Regions from separate parts of the Streptomyces sp. WAC03905 genome, predicted to be linked through region 1. Evidence: riboswitches for the same ligand, from Rfam matches in the RefSeq annotation. Region 1 holds a riboswitch; the other holds the start of a gene.
The links. Region 1 has a riboswitch for cobalamin ahead of AC2RP6_RS07830 (prenyltransferase/squalene oxidase repeat-containing protein). Riboswitches for the same ligand answer to the same signal wherever they lie in the genome.

Region 1 (7,160 bases):
GCCCCGCCCGCCACGCCGTCGTCACCACGGCCGCCCTGGGACTCGTCCTCACCGGCCTCACCGCCGTCCCGGCCGTCGCCCACGCCAAGCCGGTCAACACCAACGCCCCGGTCAAGGTCAACCTCACCGTGCAGGGCCCCGACGGGCAGCTGTTCAAGGGGAAGATCACGACCAAGGGTCACGACGTGACCACCGCCACCGGCGGCACCCACAAGTGCGACGGCACCAACGGCGGCGCCAACCCGAGCAAGGTCCCCACCCCGACCGCCGCCCTGGACGACGCCGCCCGCCTTAACTACTTCGCCTGGGACGGCACCTGGTACGCCTCGTTCGACGACTTCTCCGTCGACACCATCAAGGGTGTCAGCGGGGGCGGCTCGGCCTACTGGAACATATCCGTCAACGGCACGCCCACCCCGGTCGGCGGCTGCCAGTTCAAGCTGAACGCGGGCGACCAGGTGTCGTTCGTCTGGACCTCCTTCTGATCCGAGCAGGTGCCGCACCACGGGCGGGGGAGCAGGACGCGTACCCCCGCCCGTCGCACGTCTCAGGCGCCCCAGCGCAGCGCGATGGTGTCGCCCACGTTGATCACCTTGTTGCGGGCGGCTCCGGCGAAGGCGGAGCCGTCCACGCTCACCTTCCAGGTGTTGGAGCCGCTGTTGGCCTTGCCGTTGACGGCAGTGATGGTGCCGGTGCCGGAGGACGGCGTCACGCTGGTGACACAGCCGGCCGGGGTGGCCGCCGTGGTCGCCGCGTTCAGGACGTCGCCGAGGGTGGTGGTCGTGCCGGTCGGGGTGAAGGAGACCGAGCAGACCTTCAGGCCGCCGGCGCCGTCGTCCACGGTGAGCGCCAGCTTGGTGGCGGTCCCCGAGGTGAACGTCGACTGGGCCACCCACTGTGGGGCGCCCGGGGTGACCGGGACGGGCGGGGTGGAGGTGAAGCCGCCGCCGGCGACCGCGCGCAACGAGTCGATCGAGGCGTAGGCGGTGGGGCTGGTGTCGGCCGGCTTGTACTTGAAGCCGCCGCCGGGGTTGTACTGGTTGGCGATGAGGAAGTCGATCGGGGTCTTGCCGGCGGTGGTGAGGAAATCCCCGGTCTGGGGGTTGATGCCGCAGGCGTTGAGCCCGGCGACGGCCCAGCCGTTGGAGCTGGTGTTGACGCCGTACATCGAGTTGAAGGCGCCCGAGGTGGTGACGAGCTTGCTCTTGAGGAAGTTCTTCGCCTGGACGACGTCGGTGTCGGTGCCCGGGACGCCCGAGGCGCACAGGGCGGCCATGGCGGCGCCGGTCATGTCGATGTCGCCGGCGGTGGCCAGAGCGGTCGGGTTGCCCTCGGCCTTGCTGTACTGCCAGCCGCCGTCGTTGTGCTGGTTCGCGCGGATGCGTGCGACGAGGGAGTTGGTGAGGGCCTGCGGTATGCGGGCGCTGCCCGTCTGGGTCTTGGCGCCGCCGAGGGCGAGGGCGGCGAAGACGGTGCCGTTGAAGTTGGCGGAGGGGCCGAAGTAGCCGGGCTCGGGGGTCTGCCAGTAGGAGTAGATGTTCGCGATCAGGTTGCGGGAGGCGGAGACCCGGGCCGGGTCGATACCGGCCGCGTACGCGTTCAGGGTGCCGCGCTCATAGTCGGTGACGACCGGGGAGGCCGAGGGCCAGCCGGACGTGGACAGCAGGTTCCGGTAGACGGTCCGGGCGTTCTTCGTGGTGTCCCCGCCCGGCGCGACGTCGACGACCGCGGTACCCGCGGCGGCGAAGGCGCTGAAGGCCCACTCGTTGGACAATCCAGAGCCGGCGTAGGAACCATCGGCGGCCTGAAGGGACTTGAGGTACGCCACACCGTTCGTCTTCGACGTGGCGATCTGGGCGGGCGTCGACGTGGCCGCGGCGGGCACCACGGCGAGGGCGAACGCGCCGACTGCGGCAGGGACCGCAATCGCGAGGCGGCGGGGGGTGAGGGAACGGTTCATGACCTGCTCCTGAGATCGGCGAACGCCGGCCGACCTCGCCCGGGGACCGTGCGCGGACCGCGGCACGACCTGGGGAAGGGGCCGCCGTCCGGGACGCGTGGTACGGCTTCCTGATGCTTCGTCACCGCACGGGCATTCGGGCTCGGCACGGCGTCCGCCGTGCCACACCGCTGCGCGTCAGCCCCGGATTCTCACCGAGTTCCCCCATGTGGCGCCCAGGACGCTACCCCAGTGATCAAGGGTCCGCCAGCATGGCGCCAAGTGCCCTGCCCCGGCAGCCGGATGAGACGCATCCCACCTTGACGGTGCACTCGGGGCCGTGTTCCATGGCGGCTGACAAGTACTCAGCCCCAGGGGAAGCCGGTCGAATTCCGGCGCTGACCCGCAACCGTAGGCCCGGCGATCGTCCCGGGCGAGCCGGATTGCCTGTGGCCGTGTCATGAACGAAGAGCGCCGTCGCGGACTACGGCGTGGTCGTCAACGCCCCTGCGGACATCGCGCACGGGGCGTCTCGCCACGTACCCCGTCCGTCCGGCCTGGACGAGGGGGCTGCGGGTGGACACCGAACAGTGGGCAGGCCAGCACACGAGCGCCAGACATCGGCTGCTGTCCATCACGGCGGCGATGCTGCTCGTCTGCGGTGTGACCGTCGCCTTCCTCGCGCCGTCCACGACGGCGACGGCCGACCCGGTCAAGGACTGCACGGCCACGGTCGGCGCGGTCGTGGCCGTCGACTTCGGCCCGTTCGGCGGCAAGGTCGAACGCGGCTGCGACACGACCCCGACCACCGGCTACGACCTGCTCCACGAAGCCGGATTCACCACCACCGGCACCGTCCACGACGGCCCCGCCTTCATCTGCCGGATCGGCTACGGCTCCTTCAACTCCGGTACGCAGTACCCGACGCCGGACAAGGAGCCCTGCCAGCTCACCCCGCAGGCCTCTGCCTACTGGTCCTACTGGACGGCCTCGCCCGGGCAGGCGAACTGGACGTACAGCCCGCTCGGCGCGATGGCCCGTACCCCCAAGCCGGGTGACGTGGACGCGTGGGTCTTCGGCGGCACGGACGTCGGCGGCAGCACCGGCAAGCCCACCTTCTCCCCGGACGACGTCCGCGCCGGCGGCGGGGCCTCGCCCAAGCCCACCGACACGAGCGGGCCCGTCGTCCCGCCCGGCGCGGTCGACCTCCCCGCGGCCACCCGCTGGCTCACCGCACAGCTCAAGGACGGCGAACGCGTCGTTGACGAGGGCTCCGAAACCCCCAACTACACCCTGACCGCCGAGACCGCCCTCGCCCTGGCCGCCGCCGACCCGAAGAGCCCGGCGGCCGCGAAGGTAGCCGCCTTCCTGGCCCGGCCCGAGCACACCGAGGCGTACGCCTACCCGTCCGGCAAGGACCGGGCGCCGGAAGCGGCGGCCGCGGCCCGGCTCGCCCTCGTGGCCGAGGCGACGGGCGGCAACCCCCGCGCCGTCGGCGGCCACGACCTGCTCGGCGACCTCGTGAAGGACGTATGCACCAGCGGATCGGACGCCCCCACGCCCGTACCCGGCTGCACCGTCAGGGGTGACTTTCCCACCACCTCCGGCCAGGCCGAGGGGCAGGCCCTGGCCGTGATCGCCCTGCTCGGGGGCGGCGTCCGCCCGCCCGCCGACGCAGTGGCCCGCCTGACCGACATGCAGTGCCAGGACGGTGGCTTCACCAGCATGCTGATCCGCCGCGGCGACGGCTGCGACAGCGAGCCCGGAGCCACCGGCCTCGCCGCCCTCGCCCTCCAACGGGCCGGCGGCCACGAGGCGGAGGTGGCCAAGGCCCGCGACTTCCTGAAGAAGGCCCAGCTCGCGGACGGTGGCCTGCCCGCCGCCGCGTACGGCACGGTGGGCAGCGCGTACGCCACCGGCTTCGCAGCCCAGGCCCTGCGCCACCTGGGCGAGACAGACCGGGCGGACGCGGCCGTCTCCTGGCTGTCCAAGCAGCAACTGCCCAGCGGCGCTTTCGCCTTCGAGGCCGGCGGCACCGACCCGCTGCTGTTCGCCACCGTCCCCGCCGTCATCGCCGGGGCCAAGAGCGACCTGGTCACCCTGACCACCAAGAAGCCCGAGCCCTCGCCCTCCCCGACCGGTCCCACCACCGGGCCGACGCCCCGTCCCGAGGGCGGACCGGACCTCAAGAAGGGCTCGGCCTACCTCACCGACCCCACCCGGCTCATCCAGGGCCACTACTACGAGAGCACCGCCGGCACCGGCTTCGCCGACTACGGCCTGACCATCGACGGTGCGTACGCCCTGGCCGCCACCGGCGCCGACAACGCGGCCCTGCGCGGCATCGTCGACTTCCTCGATCACGGCGGCAAGGACGGCACCGGCCGCACCCTCGCCTCCTGGACGAACATTGGCACCAAGTACGCGGGCGGCGGCTCCCTCGGCAAGGCGGCCCTGCTCGCCGAGGCCGTCGGCCGCGACCCCCGCCACTTCGGCGGCCAGGACCTGATCACCGCCCTCGCCAAGGCCGTCTGCCCGGCCAAGACCCCGGCGCCCGACCGCTCCTGCGCCGACAAGGGTGCCTACACCAACGCCACCTCCGTCTTCTCCCAGTCCCTGGGCGTCATCGCCCAGGTCCGGGCGGGGGAGAGCACCGCCGCGGCCGAGCCCATCGCCTACCTGAAGACCCTCCAGAAGCCGTCGGGCGCCTGGGTCAGCCTCATCGGCGAGCCGAGCGGGGAGGAGGTGGACTCCACCGCCATCGCCGCGATGGCCCTCGACCTCCTGCCCGACCAGCAGTCCCAGGCGGCCGTCGACAAGGCCCTCGCCTGGCTCGCAGCCCAGCAGAAGCCCGACGGCGGCTTCCCCGGAGCCTCCGGCAACTCGGTCAACTCCGCCGCACTGGCCGTCCAGGCCCTCTCCCTCGACGGCACCACGTACAAGACGCAGATCACCAAGGCCCTGGCCTTCCTCACCTCCCAGCAGAACGGCGACGGCGGCTTCAACATCGCCAAGGACGCCCAGCCCGGCTCCGACCTGCGCGCCTCCACCCAGGCCGTCGGCGGCGCCACCGGCATCTCCTTCGGCACCCTCACCCGCAGCCTCGCCGGCACCACCCCGCAGCCCACCCCCACCGGGTCGGCCCAGCCCTCCGGCACGCCCACCACCCCGAAGATCGTCACCCCCGGCGAGAACGGCGGCGGATCCGGCGGCAGCGGAGGAGGGGGCGGCGGGCTCGCCCACACCGGTACACAGGTGATCGGCATCGGCGCCGCGGCCGCACTCCTCACGCTGCTCGGCTACGGCTTCGTACGCGCTGCCCGTACCCGCCGCACGGCGAAGGGGGCCCACCAGTGACCAGCCGGTTCGTACGCGCTGTCGGCAACCTCGCGGCGGTAGTCGGGTTGACCCTGGCCTCCCTGACCGCCACCACTTCGCCGGCCGCAGCCGCCCCGCAGCCCATCGGCCAGTGCACCACCTCGGCGGGCGTCGTCCTCGCGGTCGACTTCAGCCACTGGGGCGGACCCGTCTACCGCTCCTGTGGTACGACGCCCACCACCGGCTACGAGCTTCTCAACCAGGGCGGCTGGGCCACCACCGGCACCGGCCACGACGGCCCCGCCTTCATCTGCCGCATCGGCTACAGCGGCCACCAGGGCGGCAAGCAGTTCCCGACACCGGCGCAGGACGACTGTGTCCTCACACCGCCGGCCTCGGCGTACTGGTCGTACTGGCATGCCGATCCCGGGCAGAACACCTGGACCTACAGCCAGCTCGGCGCCATGCTCTACAGGCCCAAGCCGGGCAGCGTGGACCTGTGGATCTTCGGCGGCACCAACATCGAGGGAACGGAGGGCAAGCCCACCGTCACCCCCGACCAGCTGCGTGCCCACAACAGCAAGCCCACCGGCGGCAGCGAGCCCCAGCCCAAGGACACCCGGACCGCCGCGCCGGTCCCGCCCGGCACGAACACCGGGCCGAAGCCTGAGCAGCCGGCTTCGCCGCCCCAGCAGTCCACGACCCCTTCACCGACGATCCCCGCACCCAGCTCCAGCCCCACCGCTTCGGCCACCCCGTCAGCCAGTACCTCCGCGTCCTCCCCTCCGCCCAGCGCCGCTGCTGCGGCAGCGCCGAGCGAGGGCCCCAAGGTCGTCGACGCGGCCCCCGCCGCGGACGCCGAACACGACGCCGGCTCGTACCTGCCCGCCGTCGCCACCGGCGCCCTGGTCCTGCTGATCGGCGGGGGCGCCGCCTACGCGGCCAAGCGCCGCCGCCGTACCGAGTAGCCCGCATGGCACGCACGATCCCGTCGGCGGCGGCCTCGCCGCCCAAGCCCGGCCCCGCGCCGGACAAGGGCGGCCACCGCCTGCCCCGCACCCTGCACCCGGTGGCCTGGTGGATCTGGGCGCTCGCCCTGGCCACCGCCGTAAGCCGGACCAACAACCCGCTCCTGCTGTTCCTGGTCCTGGCCGTCCTCGGCTACGTCATCACCATGCGCCGCACCGAAGCCCCCTGGGCTAGAGGCTTCAAGTACTACCTCTACCTGGCGCTGACCGTCGTCACGATCCGCGTCGCCTTCCGGGCCGTCTTCGCCACCGGCATCACCCCGCACGACCACTTCCTCTTCTCCCTCCCGCACATCCCCACCCCCGACTGGTACGCAGGCATCCAGCTCGGCGGCCCGGTGTCGCTCGAGGCGCTGCTCTCCGCCGCGACCGACGGCCTGCGCCTGGCCTGCATGCTCTGCTGCATCGGCGCCGCCAACACCCTCGCCAACCCCAAACGGGCCCTGCGCGTCCTGCCCGGGGCCCTGTATGAACTCGGCGTCGCCGTCACCGTGTCGATCAGCGTCGCCCCCCAGCTCGTCCAGAGCGTCCAGCGCATCCACCGCGCCCGGCGGCTGCGGGCCGGCCGCACCAAGGGCCTGCGGGCGCTGCGCGGGATCGTCGTCCCCGTCCTGGAAGACGCACTCGAACGATCCCTGCGGCTCGCCGCCGCCATGGACTCGCGCGGCTACGGTCGGGCCGGCACCGCCACCCGCCGCTCCCGCCGGATCACCGGCGTGCTGATGCTGCTGGGCATGTGCGGGATGTGCGCCGGAGCGTATGGCCTCCTGGACGCCACGGCCCCGAAACTGCTGGGGCTGCCCGCCATGGCCGTCGGGGCGCTGCTCTGCGTGGCCGGACTGCGCCTCGGCGGCCGGCGCATCACGCGCACCACC
Region 2 (7,160 bases), 320 kb from region 1:
TGGAGGCGACGTCGTAGAGGGCCTGGTGGTCGAGACCGAGGCTCTCGGCGAGGACGAACGCCTCGCTGACTCCGATCATCGAGATCGCGAGGATCATGTTGTTGCAGATCTTCGCGGCCTGCCCGGCACCCGCGGCGCCGCAGTGCACCGCCTTTTTGCCCATGGCGTCGAGCAGCGGTTCGGCCGCGGCGAACTCGTCCGCCCCGCCGCCCGCCATGAAGGTGAGCGTGGCCGCCTCGGCACCGACCACCCCGCCGGACACCGGGGCGTCCAGTGCCCGGTGACCGGCCGCGACTACGGCCTCGTGGGCGGCACGGGCATCGGCCACGTCGATCGTGGAGCAGTCGACGAACAGGGTCCCCGGTCGCGCAGCAGCCAGCAGCCCCTGCTCACCGTAGAGGGCCAGAACGTGCCGGCCCGCCGGAAGCATGGTGATCACCACATCGGCTTCCGTCGCGGCTGCGACGGCGGAGGCCGCGGGCTCGACACCGGCAGTGGCCGCCGTGGCCAGCGACTCCGGTACGAGGTCGAAGCCGACGACGCGGTGGCCGGCCTTGACGAGGTTGGCGGCCATCGGCCCGCCCATGTGGCCGAGGCCGATGAATGCGACGGTCCTGCTCACCAGACGACCTCCTGGGACGAAGCGGTCGCGACGAGTCGCAGCTCGTTCGCGTCGAGTGGAGCGAAGAACCGGTCCACGTCCGCTGCTGTGACGTCCTCCAGCGCGGCCGGGGACCAGTGCGGGGCACGGTCCTTGTCGATGACCTGGGCGCGGATGCCCTCGACCAGGTCGGGCGAGGACAGGGCTGCGCAGGAAACGCGGTACTCCTGTTCCAGTACGCGTTCCAGCGGCCCGAGGTGCCGGGCACGGCGCAGCGCGGCGAGGGTGACCTTCACCGCGGTGGGGGACTTGGAGCGCAGGGTGTCGGCCGCGTCCTTCGCGGCGGGTACGCCCGACGCCGACAGCCGCGCGACGATCTCCTCGGCGGTGTCGGCGGCGTAGCAGTGGTCGATCCACTCACGCGCTGAGGCCAGCCCCCCGGCCGGAGGCTCTGCCACATGGCGTTCCAGTACCGCGTGTACGCAGTCCACCGCCAGTTCCCGCACCAGCGCGGGCAGCGCCGCCGCCAGGACGAAGTGGTCGGCGAGGCCGCACAGCAGCGCGTCCGCGGCACCGACGGTAGCTCCGGTCAACGCCAGGTGGGTACCGAGTTCTCCGGGGGCGAGCGCGAGGAGGTAGGTGCCGCCGACGTCGGGGACGAAGCCGATGCCGGTCTCGGGCATGGCCACCTTCGACCGTTCTGTGACGATGCGGACACTGCCGTGGGCCGAGACGCCGACCCCGCCCCCCATGACGATGCCGTCCATCAGGGCGACGTACGGCTTGGGGTAGCGGGCGATCAGTGCGTTGAGCCGGTATTCGTCCCGCCAGAAGTCGGCCGAGGCGGTGCCGCCGGAGCGGGCGTCCTCGTGGATCGCCCGGATGTCCCCGCCCGCGCACAGTCCCCGATCGCCGGCGCCCTCGATGACGACCAGCTCGACCGAGGGGTCCTCGGCCCAGGCGGTGAGGGCCTGCTCGACACGGAGCACCATGGGGTGGCTGAGGGCGTTCAGTGCCTTGGGGCGGTTCAGGGTGACGTACGCGGCGTGGCCCTCGGTGCGCAGGAGGACGTGGTCGTCGCGGACTTCAGGGGCTTCGTTGGTCATCGCAGGGTCTCCGTCAGTCCGCGCGCGACGATGACGCGCATGACCTCGTTGGTGCCTTCCAGGATCTGGTGGACCCGCAGGTCGCGGACGATCTTCTCGATGCCGTACTCGCTGAGGTAGCCGTAGCCGCCGTGCAGCTGAAGGGCGGCGTCGGCGACCGCGTACCCGGTGTCGGTGGCGAAGCGTTTGGCCATGGCGCACAGGCGCGGGGCCAGCGGATCCCCGGTGTCGAGGGCTTCGGCGGCCTGCCGGACCAGGGCGCGGGCGGCTGCCAGCTCGGTGGCCATGTCGGCGAGGCGGAATTGCAGGGCCTGGGCGTCCAGCAGGCGGCTGCCGAAGGCCTCGCGGTCGGCCAGGTGGGACAGCGAGCGGTCCAGGGCGCTCTGGGCGCCGCCGAGGGAGCAGGCGGCGATGCCGAGGCGACCGCCGTTGAGGCCGTTCATGGCGATGCGGAAGCCGCCGCCCTCGGCGCCGAGGCGCCGGTCGGCGGGGACGCGGACGCCGTCGAGGATCACCTGGCGGGTGGGTTGCGCGTTCCAGCCCATCTTGCGCTCGTTGGGCCCGAAGGACACCCCCGGGTCCTGGCGCTCGACGACGAAGGCCGAGATCCCGGCCGGGCCGGCGTCACCCGTCCGCGCCATGACCACATAGACGTCCGACGCGCCGGCTCCGGAGATGAACTGCTTCACCCCCGTCAGCACGTAGTGGTCGCCCTGCCGCTCGGCGCGCGTGCGCAGCGCGGCGGCGTCCGACCCGGCGCCCGGTTCGGTCAGGCAGTAACTGCCCAGGGTCGCGGCGGTACAGAGGCCGGGCAGCCAGCGCTCGCGCTGGGAGCGGTCGCCGTAGCGGTCGACCATCCAGGCGACCATGTTGTGGATGGAGAGGTATCCGGCGATGGACGGGCAGCCGGTGGCGAGGGTCTCGAAGACGAGGACGCCGTCGGCGCGGGACAGGCCCGAACCGCCGTTCTCCTCACGGACGTAGACGCCGGCGAGGCCGAGCGCGGCGGCCCGGCGGATGACGTCGACGGGGAAGTGCTTGTCCTGGTCCCAGGCGACGGCGTGCGGGGCGAGCTGCTCCTGGGCGAAGTCGAGGGTGACTTCGGCGAGGGCGAGCTGGTCCTCGGTGAGGGTGGTCGTCACGGCGTTCAGCCCATCGTCGGGATGGTGAAGCTCGCGGCCTCCTTGGCCCCGGAGGGCCAGCGCGAGGTGACGGTCTTGGTGCGGGTGTAGAAGCGGACGGAGTCGGGGCCGTGCTGGTTGAGGTCGCCGAAGCCGGACCGCTTCCAGCCGCCGAAGGTGTGGTAGGCCACGGGGACGGGGATCGGCACGTTGACGCCGACCATGCCGGCGCCCACCCGGCGGGTGAAGTCGCGTGCGGTGTCGCCGTCGCGGGTGAAGATCGCGACGCCGTTGCCGTACGGGTGCTCGGTGGGCAGGCGCAGGGCTTCCTCGTAGTCGGCGGCCCGTACGACGGACAGCACCGGGCCGAAGACCTCCTCGCGGTAGATCCGCATCTGGGGGGTCACGCGGTCGAAGAGGGTGGCTCCGGCGAAGTAGCCGTTCTCGTGTCCGGGCAGGGTGAACCCGCGGCCGTCGACGACGAGTTCGGCGCCCTCGGTGGCTCCGATGCCGACGTAGCGGTTCACCCGGTCCAGGGCGTCGCGGCTGACCAGCGGTCCGAAGTCGGCCCCGGGGTCGTCGGAGCGGCCCACGCGCAGGGTGGCGATCCGCTGCTTCAACCTGGCCACCAGGGCGTTCGCGGTGTCCTCGCCGACGGGGACGGCGACGGCGATGGCCATGCACCGCTCGCCCGCGGAGCCGTAGCCGGCGCCGATGAGGGCCTCCACGGCCTGGTCGAGATCGGCGTCGGGCATGACGATCATGTGGTTCTTGGCGCCGCCGAAGCACTGGGCACGCTTGCCGTGGGCGGCGGCCGTGGCGTAGATGTGCGCGGCGATCGGGGTGGATCCGACGAAGCCGAGGGCCTGTACGCGAGGGTCCTCCAGCAGGGTGTCGACGGCCTCCTTGCCGCCGTTGACCACATTGAGCACACCCGGCGGCAGTCCGGCCTCCAGGAACAGCTCGGCGAGGCGCAGCGGAACCGACGGGTCACGCTCGGAAGGCTTCAGGATGAAGGAATTGCCGCAGGCCAGTGCGGGTGCGGCCTGCCAGAGCGGAATCATGGCAGGGAAGTTGAAGGGGGTGATGCCCGCGACCACGCCCAGCGGCGAGCGCAGTGAGTAGACGTCGATCCCGGTGCCCGCGTTGTCGGTGAACTCGCCCTTCAGCAGGTGCGGGATCCCCGCGGCGAACTCGACCACCTCCAGCCCTCGCTGCAGATCACCGTGGGCGTCGGCGACGGTCTTGCCGTGCTCGGCCGACAACATGCGGGCCAGGTCCTCCCGTTCGCCCTCGACGAGCCGGAGGAAACGCAGCAGGACCCGGGCACGCCGCTGGGGATTCCACTGGCCCCAATCGGCCTGCGCTTCCTCCGCGTTGGCGATCGCCGCCTCGGTGTCGGCGCGACCGGCCAGCGGCACGCGGGCCTGGACGGTTCCGGTGTTCGGGTCGTAGACGTCGGCGAAGAGCCCGGACATGCCGGGGGTGTGCTTTCCGCCGATGAAATGGGTGAGTTCACGGACCATGGATGCCTGCTCTCGTCAGGTTGGATCCGGGGATGGCACGACGGACCGGCGGACGGCACCCGGATGGGGGTGCACCGCTGCGGAAAGCCGTGAGAACTACGAGCGCACGGACGTGGTGCGGGTGCGCTCCGCCGGATCACCAGGGTCGTGGGTACAAACCGGTGCCATGCGTGTCTGCTCCATCCTCGTGGACAACACGGAACATCCGCGGCCGGTATCCTGACTCCCGGATCACCGCGCGCCGCCCGCCTTCCCGACCGACCTCGTCAGTGGCGTGTGAACGGCAGCGCACTCCCCGGTCACAGTGGCGGGACCGTGCCGGTTTTGCACCGGCTTCCCTGCACCGCGGACCTTGTGCCACGAACATATAGTTGGACGTCCTAGTAAGTCCAGACCCACCGCCGCGCGCCCTGAAGTCGGAGCACGCGCATCGTCTGCCGAGCTGCCCGCCGTGCGGGCGGGGGACCCGGTGACCGAGGCGGAGGCGCGCCGGCTGGGCCGGGTCCGGTGCTCACCCGCGGTCGCGGGCGACCGGGTAGGGGATGAAGGTGCTGCTGTTCTCGTCGACCGCGAGAGGGCGGCCGAGGGGCGGAACCGCGCGCTGCGGGCAGTCGAGGCGTTCACAGAGCCGGCAGCCCATCCCGATGGGGGTGGCCGCCGAGGCGTTGTCCAGGTCGAGGCCGTCGGAGTAGACGAGCCGCGGCGCGTGGCGGATCTCGCAGCCGAGGCCGATGGCGAAGGTCTTGCCGGGTTCGCCCCAGCCGCCGCGGTGACGGGTGACGGCGCGGGCGGTCCACAGGTAGCGCTGCCCGTCGGGCATGGCGGCCACCTGGACGTGGATGCGGCCGGGCGCGGCGAAGGCCTCGTACACGTTCCACAGCGGGCAGGTGCCGCCCGCGCGGGAGAAGTGGAATCCGGTGGCGGACTGCCGCTTGGACATGTTCCCGGCGCGGTCGACGCGGACGAAGGAGAAGGGCACCCCGCGCAGCCTGGGGCGTTGGAGGGTGCTGAGGCGGTGGCAGGCGGTCTCGTAGCCGATGCCGAAGTGGTCGGTGAGGCGTTCGATGTCGTAGCGGAACTCCTCGGCCGCGGTGTGGAAGGCACCGTACGGGAGGATCAGTGCGGCCGCGAAGTAGTTCGCGATGCCGATCCGGGCCAGGCCGTGGGCGGGTGAGTCCTGCGGGAAGTCCTCGGCAGCCAGCCGGTCCAGCTCCGCCCCGTACTCCAGCAGGGCGAGCTGGGTGGCCATCCGGAACGCCTGCTGGCCCGGCCGCAGCCGGCCGGACAGGTGCAGGACCCGTGCGTCCGCGTCGAAGTGGTGGAGGCGGTCGGAGTCCGCGGCAAGGCGGAGTCCGTGGTGCTCGGTGAGGCGGCGCGACAGCACCCGGACGACTTCCCCGGGGCGGATGCCGATCTCCCGGGCCAGGGCCTCGGCGGCGAGGTCGGTGTCGTGGAGGTAGTTCTGGCGGCGGTAGAAGAACTCGCGGATCTCCTCGTGCGGCGAACGCGGCGCCGCCGGGCCGCCGTCCCGTCCGTCCGCGGTGTCCGCGAGCCGCTCCGCCAGGAGCTGGCTGCGCCGCCCCAGATCCAGCAGGACGGCGGCCACGGCCGGCATCCGGGTGGCCAGTTCCGCCAGGTCGGAGGGGGAAACCCGGGCCTCGGCGACCTCACTCGCGAGCGCCTCGCGCAGGTCGGCGACGAGGCGGCTTGTATCCCGCTCGGAGAAGAACCCGGGGTCGACTCCGAAGGCCTCGGTCAGCCGGAGCAGCACCGGGACGGTGAGCGGACGGGAGTCGTGCTCCATCTGGTTCAGGTAGCTCGGGGAGATGCCCAGGACCCGGGCGAGCTCCGCCTGGCTCATCCGGCGCTCCTCGCGCAGCCTCCGCAGCCGCGCCCCCGCGTACGTCTTGCTCACCTGGCCTCCTCCGGCCTCGACCGGCTTCAGGTTACGCATGGTGCGGCCGTTCACCCCCTTCGCAACCTTGGCAGAACGGCCGCAGAAGATTCGCAGAAGTTGGCATGCATACCTCATTGATGGCACTGCGTGCCGCTGTCAGAGTCTGTCCTGCGGCCGCCGGACCCCGGCAGTCGAGAGGGACACTCCAGGTACGACGCACGCCCTGACGTCGGCGATCCCGGCAGTCCACGCTCGGCTGACCTGCAACATTGCTCAGTTCCACCCAGGGCCCGGCGGCCGGCACCCCCGATACGCGGCACAGAGTGCCATCAGCTCGCCGCGATGAACGAGCGCGTTGGCAGACCAAACGATTCATGGAGACGGTGACGGTCATGGCAGACACGAACACGACGGCGGCCGCCGAGCAGCTCAAGCAGAAGTGGGCCACGGACCCGCGGTGGGCGGGCATCGAGCGGACCTACACGGCCGAGGACGTGGTGCGGCTCTCGGGCAGCGTCCGCGAGGAGCACACCCTGGCCCGGCGCGGCGCCGAGCGGCTGTGGCGACAGCTCCACGAGCGGGACTACGTCCACGCCCTCGGGGCGCTGACCGGTGGCCAGGCGGTCCAGCAGGTGCGCGCCGGGCTTCAGGCGATCTACCTCTCCGGCTGGCAGGTCGCCGCCGACGCCAACCAGGCCGGGCACACCTACCCCGACCAGAGCCTGTACCCGGTCAACTCGGTCCCGCAGGTGGTGCGCAGGATCAACAACGCGCTGCTGCGAGCCGACCAGATCGCCACCGCCGAGGGCGGCACCGACACGACGGACTGGCTCGCGCCGATCGTCGCGGACGCCGAGGCCGGTTTCGGAGGCCCGCTGAACGCCTTCGAGCTCACCAAGGCGATGATCG

Region 2: it holds a riboswitch for cobalamin, as region 1 does, so the genes downstream of both, AC2RP6_RS06400 (CoA-acylating methylmalonate-semialdehyde dehydrogenase) here and AC2RP6_RS07830 (prenyltransferase/squalene oxidase repeat-containing protein) in region 1, are expected to answer to the same signal.

The regions. Positions count from the first base shown of each region.
Region 1 is NZ_JBXYDZ010000003.1:1,070,909-1,078,068, reverse strand. It holds gene AC2RP6_RS07840 (DUF4430 domain-containing protein) at 1-485, shown strand, start outside; gene AC2RP6_RS07835 (prenyltransferase/squalene oxidase repeat-containing protein) at 548-1,960, opposite strand; cobalamin riboswitch at 2,070-2,208, opposite strand; cobalamin riboswitch at 2,256-2,387, shown strand; gene AC2RP6_RS07830 (prenyltransferase/squalene oxidase repeat-containing protein) at 2,516-5,296, shown strand; gene AC2RP6_RS07825 (hypothetical protein) at 5,293-6,225, shown strand; gene AC2RP6_RS07820 (energy-coupling factor transporter transmembrane component T) at 6,231-7,160, shown strand, end outside.
Region 2 is NZ_JBXYDZ010000003.1:755,450-762,609, forward strand. It holds gene mmsB (3-hydroxyisobutyrate dehydrogenase) at 1-622, opposite strand, end outside; gene AC2RP6_RS06390 (enoyl-CoA hydratase/isomerase family protein) at 619-1,707, opposite strand; gene AC2RP6_RS06395 (acyl-CoA dehydrogenase family protein) at 1,704-2,858, opposite strand; gene AC2RP6_RS06400 (CoA-acylating methylmalonate-semialdehyde dehydrogenase) at 2,855-4,354, opposite strand; cobalamin riboswitch at 4,547-4,731, opposite strand; gene AC2RP6_RS06405 (short-chain fatty acyl-CoA regulator family protein) at 4,866-6,269, opposite strand; gene aceA (isocitrate lyase) at 6,644-7,160, shown strand, end outside.